3 regions of the Kocuria sp. LUK genome follow, and region 3 is predicted to be linked to each of the others. Evidence: riboswitches for the same ligand, from Rfam matches in the RefSeq annotation. Region 3 holds a riboswitch; each other region holds the start of a gene.
What was found. Region 3 has a riboswitch for thiamine pyrophosphate ahead of thiM (hydroxyethylthiazole kinase). Riboswitches for the same ligand answer to the same signal wherever they lie in the genome.

Region 1 (3,262 bases), on a different contig from region 3:
CGGACGTGCCCGCCTCGACCAGCTCGAGGAGCAGCTCCACGAGCTCGGCCCAGGTCATGGCGTCCTGGCCGAAGGTGGGCTCGTCGAGCACGAGCACGTCGGGGGCGGTGGCCAGCACGGTGGCCACCGACAGCCGGCGCTGCTCCCCGCCGGAGAGGGTGAACGGGTTCGCCTCCGCCACGTGGGCTAGCCGCAGCCGCGCCAGCAGCCCGTCGGCCAGGCGGCGGCGCTCCTGCGGGTCCGCGCCGGCGAGGCGGGGCCCGTGCTCGAGCTCCTCGCGCACGGTGGGGCGCAGGAACTGGTGCTCGGGCTCCTGGAAGACCGTCCCGATCCGGGCCACGAGCTCGCGCCCGGGCCACGCGAACGGGTCCGGCCCGGCGCCGCGGGCCAGGGCGGGGGCGGCCTCGACGCGCCCCCGGACCGGGGGCAGCAGTCCCGCGAGGGTCAGGGCGGTCGTGGACTTGCCCGCGCCGTTGGGGCCGGTCAGCGCGAGCACCCGCCCCCGGCGGAGCACGGCGTCCACCCCGGCGACGGCCGTGGGCAGGTCCCGCCCGGCGGCCGCGTCGTCCACCGGGCGGCCGGTGCGCGCGGCCCGGCGGCGGGCCCGCAGCTGCCGCCGGGTCGGGCGGGTGCGGGAGACGGCCAGGTCCTCCCCCGTGAGCAGCGGCTCGGGCTCCGGCGCCCCGGGCACCGGCCGCGGGGCCGGGCGGGCGGGCGGCACCCAGCCGGGCACCCACACGCCGGCCGCGCGCAGTTCGTCGCCGGCGGCGCCGAAGACCTCCGCGGGCGGGCCGTCGTGGCTGATCCCGCCGTCGCGGCCCAGGACGACGACGCGGTCCACGGCGTCGGCCCACACGGCGGTGCGGTGCTCGACGACCACGAGGGTCGCGCCGCTGCGCTCGAGGCACGCCAGGACGGCCTCGCGGACCTGCCGCACGCCGTCGGGGTCGAGGTTGGCGGTCGGCTCGTCGAGCAGCAGCAGGCCCGGGTCCGTGGCGACGGCGCCGGCGAGCGCGAGCCGCTGCTTCTGCCCGCCGGACAGGGCCGCGGTGGGGTGCTCCAGGGGCAGGTCCAGCCCCACCCGGTCGAGGGCCTCCCGCACCCGGGGCCAGATCTGCTCCCGGGGCACGGCGAGGTTCTCGAGGCCGAACGCGGTGTCGTCGCCCACGCGCGGGAGCACGACCCCGGACTCGGGGTCCTGCTGCACGAGCCCGGCCCGGCCCCGTGCGCGCTCGGGGTCCGTGCCGTCCACGAGCAGCTCGCCGAGGCGGGCCTGCCCGTCGTCGTCGTGGAGCACGCCCGCGAGGGCGTGCAGGAGGGTGGACTTGCCCGCGCCCGAGGGACCGAGGAGCAGGACCCGCTCCCCCGGGTCGAGGACGAGGTCGATCCCGTGCAGGGAGGGCTCCTCCCGCCCGGGGTGGTGCCAGCCGAAGTCCCGGGCCTCGACCCGGGCGCCGCCGGCGGCGGGCCGGGCGCGGGCGGACGCGGCCGCGGTGGCCGTCACCGGCGCGCGGCCCGGCCGGAGGCGAGGCCGTCGAGCACGCCGGTGCGCGCCAGCGCCCGGACCGCGGCCCACATCAGCGCCCCCGCGAGCACGGCCCCGGACACCACGGCGAGGACGGCGTAGACGACCTGGTGGGAGAGGGCCCACTCGTAGTTGTAGATCAGGTTCTCGCTCACGCCCAGGAACAGCCCGCTGACGGCCCCGGCCAGGACGGCCACCAGCACGTCGAAGCGGCGGTAGCGCCACGCGGCGAGGACGAGCTCCGCGCCCAGGCCCTGGATCAGGCCGGAGAGGATCACGGTCCAGCCGAAGTGGGTGCCGAGCAGGCCCTGCAGCACGGCCGCGAGCAGCTCCACGAACAGCGCCGCGCCCGGCTTGCGGATCACGAGCCCGCCGAGCACGCCGGCCACGAGCCACCCGCCGGTGATCAGCCCGGTCGCGGGCGGGTAGGCCGTGGCGGCGGCGGCCACGGAAGGGTAGAGCAGGTTGGACCAGGCCCAGAACACGACCGCGCACACGGCGGCGAGGACGGCGGCGACGACGATGTCGACGACCCGCCACGAGAGCCGGCGCGCGGGGCGGGTGCGGTCCGTGGGACGGTGGACGGTGGTGTTCACGGCGGTTGCCTCCTGGGCTCAGCGAGCCGATCGGTGCCAGGAGGGGAGGACGGCACGGCGCGCCGTGGCGCGCACGACCGTCCCGAGGTGCTCGACTCCCTTCGCCGGTGCTAACCGGAGCAGGTTCGAGGGTCTGCGGTGATCCGCACTCTCAGCGCTGTGCCGCCGTCGCCGGCGGGGTGCGCTCCCCTGTCGTTCAAGTGCCACCCAGTCTACTGCGCCGGAGCCGCGGCCGGTACCCGGGCCGGTCGCGACCGGGACGGGGGTGCTCCGGACGGGATGCGCGGGGCGGGTCCGCGCCCGGACGTGCGCGAGGGCGGGGCTCCGCCCCCGGTTCCCCGGGGCGGAGCCCCGCCCTCGCGCACCGCTGCCGCGGGCTCAGACCTCGGAGCCGCTGGTGGCCTTCGGCCGGTTCTCCAGCTCGTGGACCTTGCGGCTGATGGCGACCTTGATGACCGTGCCGACGAGACCGGTCATCAGCGCCCAGATGATGATGCCCGTCCAGGCCTCCTCCGGGTCCGGGTTCTTGGCCGGGGGCTCCTGGCCCGTGACCTTCTTCCAGCCGGCGGCCAGGACCTTGTTCGTCAGGGCTACGCCGCCGAGGGAGGCGCCGGTGCCGAGCAGGTGCAGGATCTGGGTGTTCATGGGCGGGTGCTCCTTCTGGGTCGCGGGCCGGGGCGGGGGCCCCTGGGATCCGTCCCAGCCTAGCGCGTCCGCCCGGGGCCGTCAGTGTGCTGTCCGTCGGGGCCGACGCGGTTGAGCACCTCCTGCAGGTCGTCCTGGGTGAGGGTGTCGCGGTTGAGGTGCTTGGTGCGGTAGGTCGAGCGCCCCACCATGTGCGCCGAGACGGGCACCGTGAGCAGCTGGAACACCCACCCGAGCACGATCAGCGGGATCATCCACGCGTTGCGGCTGCCCAGGGCGACCGCGGTGAGCATCAGCAGCAGCCCGAAGACCTGGGGCTTGGTGCCGGCGTGCATGCGGGTCAGCAGGTCGGGGAAGCGGACGAGGCCCACGGCCGCGGCCAGCGACATCAGGGCGCCGACCACGAGGCACACGGCCGTCGCCGCGTCCAGGACGGTCTCGGTCACGGGGCTCACCGCCCGTGCTCGGCGGTCTGGGTCGCGAAGCGCGCGACCGT
Region 2 (3,262 bases), on a different contig from region 3:
GCCCTCCACGGGGCCGAGGGGCCCGTGCCCGGCCAGTACGGCGTCGACCCGCGCGCCGACCGCTACACCCTGGAGCTGCTCACCGCGTGCCTCGACCGCGACGCCCCGCTGCTCGCCGTCGGCCGCGGCGCCCAGCTGCTGAACATCGCGTGCGGCGGGACCCTCGTCCCCGGCCTCGGCCCCGGGCACCAGGGGCACCCCGAGCGGGCCGAGGCCCGGGAGGAGGAGGTCGTGCTCGCGCCCGGCAGCCGCCTGGCCGGTCTCCTCGGTGCCGGGCGGGCCACCGTCCGCTCCGACCACCACCAGGGCCTCGCCGTCGTGGGCCCCGCGCTGCAGGTCGCCGCCGTGGCCGGGGACGGCACCGTCGAGGCCGTCGAGCACCGCCACCGCACCTGGGTCCTCGGGCTGCAGTGGCATCCCGAGGACGCCCACGGTCCGTGCGCGCACCGGCGGGCGCTGTTCGGCGCCTTCGGGGCGCAGCTGGCGGCCGGCCGCCGCCCGGCCGCGGGGGAGCAGCTGCTGGCCGCGTGATCCGGCGGGCACCGCTCCCGCACGAGGATCACCCAACCCGCGAGGGACACCCAGCCCCCGAGGGACACCCAGCCCGCGAGGGGCGGCGTCCGGCGGTTCTGCTTCCCGCAGAGCCGCCGGACGCCGCCCCTCGCAGTGCGTCTTCGCGGTGCGTCCCGGGGTGCGTCCCGGGGTGCGTGCCGGGGTCAGGCCGGCAGCAGCTCCCGCAGCCGGCGGGCGGCCGCCTCCGGGTCGGCGGCCTCCGTGACGGCCCGCACGACGACGGCGCGCCGCGCCCCGGCCGCCAGCACCGCCGGCAGGCGATCGGCGTCGATGCCGCCGATCGCGAACCACGGCACGGTCCCCGTCCGGCCGGCGGTCAGCGCGGCGGTCTCCTCGACGAGCCCGAGGCCGGTGGCCGCCCGCCCGGGCTTGGTGGGGGTCTCCCACAGCGGGCCGGTGCAGAAGTAGTCGACCTCGGGGTCCTCGAGCGCGGCGCGGGCCTGGGCGGTGCTGTGGGTCGAGCGCCCGATCAGCACGTCCGGGCCGAGCAGCGCGCGGGCCTGTGTGGGGGAGAGGTCGTGCTGGCCGCCGTGGAAGACGTCGGCGCCCACGAGCGCGGCGACGTCGGCGCGGTCGTTGACGGCGACCAGCGTCCCGTGCTCGGCCGCGACCCGCGCCAGCACCGCCAGGGCCTCGAGCTCGGCGTCCACCTCGAGGGACTTGTCGCGCAGCTGCACGACGTCCGCCCCGCCGGCGCAGACCGCGTGCAGGAACTCCTCGAGGTCGCCCCGCTCCGTGCGCGCGCCGGTGCACACGTACAGGCGGGCCGCGGCCAGCCGGGCGGTCCGCTCGCGGCGCAGCGCGCTCACCGGCGCGCCGCCGGGCGCACCGGGGGTCGTGACGGATCGGGGGGTCTCGGTATGCTGGGTCACACGCTGAACAGTAGTCCGTGAGGACGAGTTCCAGCGCGTTCTGCGGGAGCCCCGGACGGGGCTGAGAGGGCTTGAGCGCCGACCGCCACACCTGATGCGGGTCATGCCGCCGTAGGAAAGGACAGCCGGTGGACACCGTGCACCCTCCGACCACCTTCCCGCACCCGGCCGGGGCCGAGCACCTGCGCGCGGACGTCGCCGTGGTCGGCGCCGGCGTCATCGGCCTGGCCACCGCCTGGGAGCTGCGGCGCCGGGGGTGCTCCGTCGTCGTCGTCGACCCCGACCCCGGGGCGGGCGCCAGCCGCGCCGCCGCCGGGATGCTCGCCCCCGTCAGCGAGGTCCGGCACCAGCAGGACGCGCTCGTCCCCCTCATGCGCGCCTCGGCCGCCGCGTACCCGGGGTTCGTGGCCGGGCTCGAGGCCGCCGCGGGCGCGTCCGTGGGCCACCGCGCCACCGAGACCCTCGTCTGCGCCGCCGATCCCGCCGACCGGCAGGCCCTGGCCGACCTGCGGGAGCTGCAGCTGCGCCACGGCATGGAGGTGGAGGCCCTGCCGGTGCGCGCGGCCCGCGCCCTCGAGCCCGCGCTGAGCCCCCGGCTCGCCGGCGCCTTCCGGATCCCCGGGGACCACCAGGTCGACCCGCGCCGGCTCGTCGCGGCCCTGCTCGCCGCCCTCACCGCCCAGGACCCGCCCGAGGGCGCCCCGGCCGGGCCCGTCCGCATCGTCCACGACCGGGTCACGGCCCTGCGCCGCGGGCCCTCCGGCGCCGTGACCGGCGTGCGCCTGTCCCGGGGCGGGATGGTCTCCGCCGGCGGGACGCTCCTGGCCCCGGGCGCCGCCCTCGCCGCGATCGACGGGCTGCCCGCCGGGGCCCGCCCGCCCCTGCGCCCGGTGCACGGGGACATCCTGCGCGCCCGCCTGCCCGACGGGGCCCCCGAGCTGCTCGGGCGCACCGTGCGCGGGCTCGTCCACGGGGTGCCCGTCTACCTCGTGCCCCGGGCCGACCGCACGCTCGTGATCGGGGCGACCTCCCGCGAGGACGACCTCGCCGGGGCCAGCGCCGGCGGGGTGTTCCGGCTGCTGCGCGACGCCCAGGCGCTGGTGCCCGGCACTGCCGACCTCGAGCTCACCGAGGTCCTCGCCCGCGCCCGCCCCGGGACCCCCGACGACGTCCCCTGCCTCGGTCCGGTCCGCGACCCGGACGGGACCCCCGTGCCCGGGCTCGTGCTCTCCACCGGCTACTTCCGCCACGGCGTGCTGCTCGCCCCGCTGGCCGCCCGCCTCGCCGCCCAGCTGCTCGCCGGCGAGCCCGGCCCCGACCCCGCCGCCGACGCGCAGCTGCTGGCCACCACCGACCCGCAGCGCTTCGCCACCCCGTCCCCGACTCCCAGGAGCCCCCGATGACCGTCCTCCGCCTCAACGGCCGCCCGCACGAGACCGAGGGCGAGCCGACCGTCGCCGACCTCGTCGCCGAGGCCGTCGGCCGCCCCCTCGGGCCCGACGGCGCCCCGCTGGACGGCGGGCGCCTCGGGGTCGCCGTGGCCCTCGACGCCGCGGTCGTGCCCCGCAGCCGGTGGGCGACCACCACGGTGGGCGAGGGCCGGTCCGTCGAGATCGTCACCGCCGTGCAGGGAGGCTGAGCCCGTGCACCCCGCCTCCGACCCGCTCGTCCTCGACGGCGTGCGCCTGTCCTCCCGGCTGATCATGGGCACCGGCGGGCTGAGCTCCCTGCACACCCTCGAGCAGGCCCTCGTGGCCTCCGGCACCGAGCTGACCACCGTGGCCCTGCGCCGCTACGCCCCCGGCCGCGGCGACTCG
Region 3 (3,262 bases):
GACCTACGTGGCACCGGACCTCCTGGACCGGCTCAAGCGCTGGGACGAGGACGAGGACCTGTTCGTGCACTACCGGGTGGAGGAGCAGATCCAGAAGGCGCTGGACCGCAAGGTCTACCTCCCCTCGGGCGGCTCGCTCGTGATCGACCGCACCGAGGCGATGACCGTCGTCGACGTCAACACGGGCAAGTTCACCGGTTCCGGCGGCAACCTCGAGGAGACCGTCACCAAGAACAACCTCGAGGCCGCCGAGGAGATCGTGCGGCAGCTGCGCCTGCGCGACATCGGCGGGATCATCGTCATCGACTTCATCGACATGGTCCTCGAGACCAACCGCGACCTCGTGCTCCGGCGTCTCGTCGAGTGCCTGGGGCGCGACCGCACCAAGCACCAGGTCGCCGAGGTCACCTCGCTGGGCCTCGTGCAGATGACCCGCAAGCGCATGGGCACGGGCCTGCTCGAGGTCTTCTCGGAGCCGTGCGAGCACTGCGCCGGCCGCGGGGTCGTCGTCCACGACCACCCGCTCGAGGGCCGCGCCGGCGGGTCCGGCTCCGAGTCGCGCGAGCAGCGCCCGAACCGCACCGAGCGCAAGCGCAGCCGCCGCGGCGGCGCCGAGCAGCAGCCGCGGGCCGAGGCCCGCCCGGCCGAGGCGGATCCCGCGGAGAAGGCGAAGGCGGAGGCGGCCCGCACCGCGTTCGCGACCATCGCCGCCGCCACCCACCACGAGGTGCCGGCCGAGGCCGCCGCCGAGCACGCGGCGGCCGGAACGGCTCCCGCGGCGGAGGGGGCCCGGGGCGAGGAGAGCGAGGGCCGCTCGGAGGGATCCGGGCGCTCCCGCAAGAAGCGGCGCGGCAAGCGCAGCCGCAACCGGGGCCAGGGCGGCGAGTCCGCGCAGCGGCCGGAGCCCGGGGACCGTGAGGAGCCCCGCGGCGAGGACCGTGGCGAGGATCGCGGGGCCGCGCCCGAGCAGCAGGACGGCGCCGCGTCGCGCCTGACGATCAAGGGCGAGGTCATCGAGCTCCCGCAGGGCCACGCCGCGGCCGGTGAGCAGCCCGAGCGCCCTGCGGAGGGCGCCCGGCTGACGCTGGACTCCCTGGCCGACGCCTTCGGTGCCCCGGCGGACGCGCAGGCCGAGACCCCGGCGCGCCGTGCCCCCGAGCCGGCCCCGCGGCAGGAGCGTGCCCCGCGGGAGAAGCCGGCCCGCCAGGCGGAGCAGCCCCGCCGGCCGGAGCAGCCGCGGCAGGAGGAGCCGGCCCGCCCTGAGGAGCCCGCACGGCCCCGTCGTCGTTCCCGCCGGGCCAGCGCCCCGGCCGGACGGGCGGGCGAGGCGACGGTCACCGCCGAGGAGGCCGCGGCCGCCGAGGGCGCCCGCCACGTCGCGAAGCTGCCCGCCCGGCCCGCCGGGCAGGAGCGCCCGCAGGGCTCCGGTGCCCCGACCATCGTGGGCGTCGGCGTCAAGGCCGAGGACCTCACCAGCGGCCGCCCCGCCGGCGAGGGCTGAGCCCCGGCATCCCACCCTGCAGCACCCGGAAGGACCCCGGCCCGCGCGGCCGGGGTCCTTCCCCGTCCCGGACCCGGCGCGGCGACCGCGCACGGACCCCGGCCGGGCGGCCGGGGCCGTCCCCGCCCCGACCGCCGCACCGCCGGGCCCCGTGCCGGACCCGCCGCACCGCCGGACCCGCCGCACCGGTCCGGACCTGCCGGGCCCCGTGCCGCACGGGTGGCTAGACTGGCAGGACCACGTGACACGGGGTGCCGCGAGCAGCGGCTGAGATCACACCCGTCGAACCTGATCTAGTCAGTACTAGCGAAGGGATGTCGCAATGCGCGATGCCGTCTCCACCTCCCCGCCGCGGCCCGGGAGCGCCGCGCCCCCGGACCCCGCCCTCGCCGAGGCCGCCGCCGCGGCCCTCGAGCGGCTGCGCACGGCCGCCCCGCTCGTGCAGTGCATCACCAACACGGTGGTCGCCAACGTCACCGCCAACGTCCTGCTCGCCGTGGGCGCGTCCCCGGCGATGACCGACATCCAGGGGGAGGGCGGGGTGTTCGCCGAGCTCGCCGACGGGCTGCTCGTGAACACCGGCACGCCCTCCGCCGAGCAGCGCGGGGCGGCCTACGAGGCCGTCGGCGCCCGCTCCCGCGCGGGCCGGCCCTGGGTGCTGGACCCGGTGGCCGTCGGCGCGCTGCCCGTGCGCACCGCACTCGCCCGCGACCTGCTCGCCTTCCGCCCTGCCGTGGTGCGCGGCAACGCGTCCGAGGTGATCGGCCTCGCCGGCGGCGCCGGCGGCCGCGGCACGGACGCCACCGACGACGTCGACGCGGCGCGCGGGGCCGCCGCCGAGCTGGCCGCACGGGCCGGGTGCGCGGTCGCCGTGTCCGGGCCCGTGGACCTGGTGCGCTCCGCCGGTGGGGCGGTCGTGCGCGTCCCCCACGGGAGCGCGATGCTGACCCGCATCACCGGCGGCGGCTGCGCCCTCGGGGCCCTGACGGCCGCGTTCACCGCCGTGGCGGAGGACCCGGCGGCCGCGGCCGTCGCGGCCACCACCGTCTACACCCTGGCCGCCGAGGACGCCGCGGCCACCGCCGGGGGGCCGGGGTCCTTCGCCGTGAACCTGCTGGACCGGCTGCACGGGATCACCCCGGAGCAGGTCGCCGCCCGGGCCCGGCTCGTGCGCGAGGAGGACGGCCGGTGAGCGCCCGCCTCGATCCCGCCGCCCTCGTCCTGCACCTAGTGACCGACACCGCCCTCAGCGCCCCGCGCCGGGTTCCCGACGTCGTCGCGGCCGCCGTGGCCGGTGGCGCCGGCATGGTCCAGGTCCGGGACAAGCGCGCCACCGCCCGCGAGCTCACGGCCCTGCTCGTGGCCGTGGCCGAGCGCGTGGGCCGTGCGGTGCCCGTGCTCGTCGACGACCGCGCCGACGTCTACCTCGCGGCCCGGGCCGCGGGGGCCCCCGTGGCGGGGGTGCACGTGGGGCAGGCCGACCTGCCCGTCGAGCTCGCCCGCCGCGTCGTGGGCCCGGACGCGGTCCTGGGCCTGAGCGCGGCCTCGGCCGGGGAGCTGGCCGCCGCCTCGGCGCTGCCCCCGGGCACCGTGGACTACCTCGGTGTGGGCGCCGTGCACGCCACGCGCACCAAGCCCGACCACCCCGAGCCGCTCGGGGTCGAGGGCTTCGCCCGCGCCGCCGCCCGCACGGGCCTGCCGTGCCTGGCCATCGGCGGGGTGCGCGTCGAGGACGCCGCCCCGCTGCGGGCCGCCGGGGCC

Region 1: it holds a riboswitch for thiamine pyrophosphate, as region 3 does, so the genes downstream of both, LQU92_RS12805 (ECF transporter S component) here and thiM (hydroxyethylthiazole kinase) in region 3, are expected to answer to the same signal.
Region 2: it holds a riboswitch for thiamine pyrophosphate, as region 3 does, so the genes downstream of both, thiO (glycine oxidase ThiO) here and thiM (hydroxyethylthiazole kinase) in region 3, are expected to answer to the same signal.

Annotation. Positions count from the first base shown of each region.
Region 1 is NZ_JAJMZI010000007.1:23,492-26,753, reverse strand. Features, by position in the region: gene LQU92_RS12810 (ABC transporter ATP-binding protein) at 1-1,504, opposite strand, end outside; gene LQU92_RS12805 (ECF transporter S component) at 1,501-2,121, opposite strand; TPP riboswitch at 2,201-2,322, opposite strand; gene LQU92_RS12800 (DUF4235 domain-containing protein) at 2,500-2,766, opposite strand; gene mnhG (monovalent cation/H(+) antiporter subunit G) at 2,826-3,212, opposite strand; gene LQU92_RS12790 (monovalent cation/H+ antiporter complex subunit F) at 3,218-3,262, opposite strand, start outside.
Region 2 is NZ_JAJMZI010000004.1:2,967-6,228, forward strand. Features, by position in the region: gene LQU92_RS07920 (gamma-glutamyl-gamma-aminobutyrate hydrolase family protein) at 1-531, shown strand, start outside; gene thiE (thiamine phosphate synthase) at 717-1,382, opposite strand; TPP riboswitch at 1,478-1,580, shown strand; gene thiO (glycine oxidase ThiO) at 1,574-2,848, shown strand; gene thiS (sulfur carrier protein ThiS) at 2,845-3,084, shown strand; gene LQU92_RS07940 (thiazole synthase) at 3,149-3,262, shown strand, end outside.
Region 3 is NZ_JAJMZI010000001.1:41,884-45,145, forward strand. Features, by position in the region: gene LQU92_RS00200 (ribonuclease E/G) at 1-1,501, shown strand, start outside; TPP riboswitch at 1,739-1,833, shown strand; gene thiM (hydroxyethylthiazole kinase) at 1,824-2,693, shown strand; gene thiE (thiamine phosphate synthase) at 2,690-3,262, shown strand, end outside.